Pueribacillus theae: one gene and its partner. The protein of the gene in region 1 interacts with the protein of each later gene in a pairwise test. Links are inferred from orthologs where the notes say so. Each region holds a gene or a part of one and is shown on either strand. Other genes may lie near its edges. The genes, in order: ezrA and ftsA.

Region 1 (3,169 bases):
TACACTTTCGAAATGCTTCCCGCTTCCTCTGCCAATTCTTCGAACATTTCTGGACTGAAATCTAAGCAAAAATATTTTTCGTTATTTTTTAAAAAATGAACCGAAAGAATGGCATCATCCAAATAATCGCCCCACTCATCAAGGAGTTCCCGCGTTTCTCTTTCAAATTCCTCAATGTAGTCCACTTCCAGCCCAATATTAATTGTTATCTGATGTTTATATTTTGATTGTAACTGTTTCAGTGTTTCAAAATAAGGCAACAATTCTTCGCTCTTCATGCCGCTGTCTTGTTCAGGTGTCGGGTCTGTAAAACCATAAGGAAGGGGCGCATGTTCGGTAAACGTCATGCCTTTCAGCCCAAGTGAAATCGCTTTTTCGATATATTCTTCAAAAGGATCTGCCGTACCGTGTGGGCAAAACGGGGTATGGACATGCCCATCGTAAACCAACAAGAAAATCACCCTATCTATATGATGTGCTGCTTTATTAAAAGAAAAACGGAAATTTGACAAAATATGTAGAAAACACATACTCAAATGATTGGTTACATGGTATCATAAAAGCAAGATTATGTGAAAAAAAGTTACGTTTAATAAAGTATAGAATGTAAAGCTGTACGTGGAAAGAAAGGGTGCTTCCAGTGGGTTATATTATCGGGGCTGTGTTACTGCTTGCCTGTTTTATTATTATCGGGGCAATCATTCGCAAAAAGATTTACAACGAGGTTGATCGCCTTGGCATACGGAAAATCGAAATTTTAAACCGGCCTGTTCAAGATGAGATTGCAAAAGTAAAAGGTCTAAATATGGTAGGCGAAACTGAGAAGAAATTCGAATATTGGCGGAAAGAATGGGATCACATCGTCACTGTAAAGCTTCCTGATTTGGAGGAAAAACTTTTTGAGGCGGAAGAAGCATCAGATAAATATCGCTATCGAAAAGCAAAGGAAATTCTTAAAGGCATCGATGATGAGCTAAATCAGATCGATGAACGAATTGAAGAATTGCTCGAAGAAGTGAATGATTGGGTAAATAGTGAAGAAAAAAATAAAAGTGAGATCGTGTCGCTATATGAAGAATATAAGCATGGGAAGCAATTTCTCCTCACTCATTACTCAAGTTTCGGTAAAGCCGCTCCTTTATTAGAACAATCATTTCAAAAAATTGACGAAGGCTTTAAGCAATATGAAGAAGCAAATGATGAAGGAAACTACCCTAAAGCACGCACGATCCTACTCTCGACAAAGCAGCATATGGATGAGACGAAAGAAAGGATGGAAATTTTACCAGAACTTCGCATTCAACTCATAGCCGAGTTTCCCAAAAAAATCGATGAACTTGAAAAAGGCATCGAAGATATGGAAAAGCAAGGCTACATGCTAGAACGGCAATCGATTAAAAACGAGCTCGAAGGAATCCGCAAACAAATTAAAGAGGAATTGCAAAAAGTTGAAGAAAATCATGTGAAGGACGTCCCTGAAAAAATTAAAGGGATTAGCGATAGCATTGAAGGCATCTATGAGTTGCTTGAAAACGAGGTTGAAGCAAAGCACTCTGTTGTGAAAGAAAAAGAAAAACTAAAGAACGAATTTGAAGTGATTATGAAAGATGTCGAATTTTTAAAAGAAGAAGTCCAAGTCGTTGCAGAGAGCTATCGTATTGATGAGAAAGATTTAAAATCTCAAGGAGCCCTTGAAAAGCGGGTCGAACAATTATACGCAAGATTTCTGCTTATCGAAGAAGCAATTGAAAAAAAGGAACAGACATATTCTTCTATTCATGAAATGGTTGAAGAGATAAAAGCAAAACTACTCGAATTGAAGCAAGCGAGTGCCAATTATGCCGAAATGCTTAGCAATTTAAGAAAAGATGAGCTTGAGGCGAAAGCGGCGATTGAATCATTGGCAAAACAATTAATCAACGCAAGAAAGCTCATTCAACGATATAATTTGCCCGGCATTCCTGAAAGTTATTTACAAATGGTTGAAGAATCGGAAGCCAAAATCGGCGAAGTAGAAGAAAAATTAAATGAAAAACCACTTGACATTCCGGCAATCAATTACGCGTTAAAAAAAGCGCTTGAAAGTGTTGGGCACTGTTTGAAAAGCACGGAAGAGCTGGTGGAAACCGCGCTTTTAAGCGAGAAACTCATACAGTATGGAAATCGTTATCGGAGCCAATATGATGCAGTTGCTAAAGCATTAAACGAAGCCGAAGCGGCATTTCGCCATTTTAACTATGAAGCGGCATTGGAAATCGCTGCAAGGGAAATCGAAAAAATCGATCCGGATGCATTGGAAAAATTAAATATCGAGAATATAGAACTTGAAACGGAAGTTTCTGTAAACTAACAGGATAACACTCGGAGATCCGGGTGTTTTTCTTTTCTTTACAATGGATTGGGGAATGTGCTTCAATATAATAATGATTAGTGAGAGTGTTTGATAAGTCCTGGCTCTGCCAGTCAGTTCGACGTTATCATTGGAAGTGATACTGTTAGCCAAACTTCTTACTTTAAACACTTATTTGGAATGTAAAAGAGGGTTTTTCGCATGATTTATTTAGATAACAGTGCAACGACAAAGCCGTATAAAGAAGTGTTAAATACCTTTTTGGCGGTATCTGAAAATTATTTTGGCAATCCATCCTCACTCCACAGCAAAGGGATGGAAGCAGAAGAATTAATTGAAAAAGCAAGAGAACAGATTGGGAAGCTTCTTGATGCCAGCCCCGGGGAAATTGTATTTACTTCTGGCGGAACCGAAGGCAACAATCTTGCGATAAAAGGTGCCACAACGGCGTACAAAAATCGAGGAAAGCATGTCATTACAACAACAATCGAACATCCTGCAAGCATGGAAGCGTTCAAATATTTAGAGGAGACAGGCTTCGATGTGACATACTTGCCTGTCAATAGCCAAGGCCTCGTTTCTTTGGAAGATCTAAAAAATGCGATTCGTGAAGATACGATTTTCGTATCAATCATTCATGTGAACAATGAAATTGGAACAGTCCAAAATATCGAAGAAATTGGCGAACTTATTAAACGTTATCCAAAAGTTCTTTTTCATGTAGACCATGTTCAAGGCGCTTCGAAGGTGCCGTTGTCCATTCGGAAAGCGAACATCGATCTTTGTACCATCTCTGGGCATAAGCTTCATGGTGTAAAA
Region 2 (3,321 bases), on another replicon or contig:
AGGAAGCAGGCTTTACTGATGTAGAAGGAAAAGGCGTTATTTTGAATATTGAACCGCTATTCTCAGAAGAATTGATTGGAGAAGAAGTGCCTACACTTCAACCAGAACTTCTTATGAGGCTTATGAATCAATTGAATTCCTTTGGAACAAGCCAAATGCAAATATCAAATCAGCGAGTTATCACAACAACTGCCATTAGAGAAGTAAACGGGGAAACGTATGTGAACAATCGTCCACTACCGGATTTGCCAATTGAAATTAGAATCATCTCGGAAGATGCGGTAAAACTTTTTGATCAAATGAAAGCATCAAAAATTACAGATGATTTTGCTGAGGAAAATTTGTCGATTACGGCAAGGTTAAAAAATAAAGTGGAAATATCTGCATACGATCGTCAATTAAATATAAAAAAGATGAAACAGTATAAGGAGGATTCATAATGTGGCTTCCGCTACTCGGCCTATTAATTGGCATTTTTTTAGGGTTATCAACTGAATTGCGAGTGCCGGAAGAATATACACAATATCTATCAATTGCCGTGTTAGCCGCTTTGGATACTCTGTTTGGCGGCATTCGTGCACATATGCAGTCAACTTTTGATGATCGTGTTTTTATTTCTGGATTTTTTTCCAATATTTTGCTTGCTGCAGGTTTAGCTTTTCTAGGTGTTAATCTTGGTGTAGACTTGTATTTAGCCGCAATTTTTGCGTTTGGTGTCAGATTGTTTAATAATATTGCAATCATACGCCGTATTCTTCTTGCACGTTGGTCTGAAAAACGAAAAAACGTTTGAAAAACTTCATGAAAAAAAAGGATTGCTCCTTTCCATGTGGAATACTTTCCGTAATCAAAGAATCAGTGGGGATGAAGAAAACCGCCACTGACGGAAGTCTCGCTTTATCGATTAAATATTTAAAGTGCGTGTTCAAAAAGGAGGACAACGAGAGGCAAGAAGGTCGAGGAAGTGTAGTTCTGAGCACCGCAGCGTATGTTTGTAGGATACGTGAGGAGCGGAAGAGCAAGCTGACGTAGAGATTCGCAGCCCTCTATAAGGAAGTTCGACTAAAAAGCATCACGTCCTGTGATAACGTCGAACTGACTCACATCCTGTGAGCCTCCGGACTTTTTGAACTACCTCTTAAAAAGGAGTCATCAAAAGATAAAGGTGGTGCCCTAGGTTGAGCAACAATGATATATTTGTAAGTTTAGACATCGGTACATCCAATGTAAAAGTAATCATCGGTGAAATGGTAGATGATTCTTTAAACATTATAGGCGTTGGAACGGCTCCTTCAAATGGAATAAATAAAGGAGCCATAGTCGATATAGATGAAACAGTCCATTCGATAAAAAAAGCAATTGAACAGGCTGAGAGAATGGTCGGCGTACAAATCGATTCGGTCATTGTAGGAGTTGGTGGCAACCATATTCAACTGCAGCCTTGCCACGGAGTTGTTGCTGTATCGAGTGAAGACAGAGAGATTCGCAACGAAGATGTTATGCGCGTCATTGATGCCGCAGAGGTAGTGTCCATTCCTCCAGAAAGAGAAATTATCGATGTGATCCCTAAACAATTTATCGTTGATGGACTAGATGAGATTAATGATCCTAGAGGGATGATTGGCGTTCGGCTTGAGATGGAAGGCACACTTATTACCGGCTCGAAAACCATTTTACATAATTTGCTGAGGTGTGTAGAAAGGGCTGGATTAATCATTGCCGATATTTGTTTACAACCAATTGCCGCAGGATCAATAGCCCTTTCAAAAGACGAGAAAGATTTGGGAGTGGCATTGATTGATATTGGAGGAGGTTGTACGACAATCTCTGTTTTTGAAGATGGAAGTTTACAAAAAACAAATGTCATTCCAATAGGCGGGGAACATATTACGAAAGATATTTCCGTCGGGCTTCGAATTAATATGGAAGAAGCTGAAAGAATCAAATTAAAACACGGCCATGCTTTTATTGATCTGTCATCTGAAGAAGAAGTCTTTAAGGTTACTAGAATTGGCAGCTCGGTTGAAGAGGAATTTAACCAATTTGAAATTTCTCATATCATTGAAGCAAGGGCTTCTGAGATCATGGAATTGGCCGATGAGGAAATAGCACGGATGGGGTATACAAACCTTCCCGGCGGATATGTTTTAACAGGTGGAGTTGCTGCATTGCCGGGAATCCTTGAATTATCCCACCATATTCTCCAAAACAATGTTAGGCTTGCTTCTCCTGACTATCTTGGCGTTAGAGAACCGCAATATACAACTGGCGTTGGTTTAATCCAGTTTACTTACCGAAATATAAAAGTCCAAGGAAGAGAAGTGGCCGCAGCAATAAGCAGTGAAAATAGTGTGAAAACAAAAAAGAAACCAGCTGAACAGAAGAAAAAGCGGGAAGAACATGTTCCCGGCATAGGAACGAAAGTAAAAAGCTGGTTTGGCTCTTTTTTTGACTAAGCATTGGCCTTGTATGATTTTCAAAACTTAGGAGGATCTAACATGTTAGAATTCGATATGGATGTTCATCAATTAGCAAGAATTAAAGTAATTGGCGTCGGCGGCGGGGGAAGCAATGCAGTAAACCGTATGATTGAACATGGTGTCCAAGGCGTAGATTTCATTGCTGTTAATACCGACGCCCAAGCTTTAAATCTATCGTTGGCGGAAACAAAGCTTCAAATTGGAACAAAATTAACAAGAGGACTTGGTGCAGGCGCCAATCCCGAGATCGGAAAAAAGGCTGCAGAAGAAAGTAAAGAGCAAATTGCAGAAGCGCTAAACGGCGCGGATATGGTATTTGTTACCGCTGGTATGGGAGGCGGTACAGGAACTGGTGCCGCACCGGTCATTGCAGAGATTGCAAAGGAAATTGGGGCGTTAACAGTCGGAGTCGTAACAAAGCCTTTTACATTTGAAGGAAGAAAACGTTTAAATCAAGCGGTTAACGGCATTAGCGTGTTTAAAGAAAAAGTAGATACGCTTATCGTTATCCCGAATGACAGGCTGTTGGAAATTGTTGACAAAAACACACCGATGCTTGAGGCATTCCGCGAAGCCGACAATGTTCTTCGCCAAGGTGTCCAAGGCATTTCAGATTTAATTGCGGTTCCCGGATTAATTAATCTAGACTTTGCCGACGTGAAGACGATTATGACGGAAAAGGGTACAGCATTAATGGGAATTGGTATTGCAACAGGTGAGAACCGTGCTGCAGATGCCGCTAAGAAGGCTATCTCAAGCCCGCTTCTTGAAACATCCATTGATGGGGCAAAAGGTGTATTAATGAACATTAGCGGCGGCTCTAACCTCAGTCTATATGAAG

What was found.
Region 2: the proteins of ezrA (region 1) and ftsA interact in binary tests that used the Bacillus subtilis proteins (3 or more experiments, as listed by UniProt). The link is inferred for Pueribacillus theae from one-to-one orthologs.

What each region holds. Positions count from the first base shown.
Region 1 is NZ_QCZG01000018.1:42,537-45,705, reverse strand. What follows is about bases 157-2,995. They hold ezrA (septation ring formation regulator EzrA), read left to right. Parts: upstream 157-640; coding sequence 641-2,350; downstream 2,351-2,995. Other genes in these bases: DCC39_RS09935 (cysteine desulfurase family protein), read left to right, coding at 2,552-2,995; hisJ (histidinol-phosphatase HisJ), read right to left, coding at 157-449. Outside these bases: more of hisJ, read right to left, coding at 1-156; more of DCC39_RS09935, read left to right, coding at 2,996-3,169. UniProt on the Bacillus subtilis protein: Negative regulator of FtsZ ring formation; modulates the frequency and position of FtsZ ring formation. Inhibits FtsZ ring formation at polar sites. Interacts either with FtsZ or with one of its binding partners to promote depolymerization.
Region 2 is NZ_QCZG01000001.1:99,752-103,072, forward strand. Bases 327-3,317 are described here. They hold ftsA (cell division protein FtsA), read left to right. Parts: upstream 327-1,178; coding sequence 1,179-2,456; downstream 2,457-3,317. Other genes in these bases: DCC39_RS00540 (DUF881 domain-containing protein), read left to right, coding at 327-440; DCC39_RS00545 (small basic family protein), read left to right, coding at 440-793; ftsZ (cell division protein FtsZ), read left to right, coding at 2,499-3,317. In the rest of the region: more of DCC39_RS00540, read left to right, coding at 1-326; more of ftsZ, read left to right, coding at 3,318-3,321. UniProt on the Bacillus subtilis protein: Cell division protein that is required for the assembly of the Z ring. May serve as a membrane anchor for the Z ring. Binds and hydrolyzes ATP. Also involved in sporulation.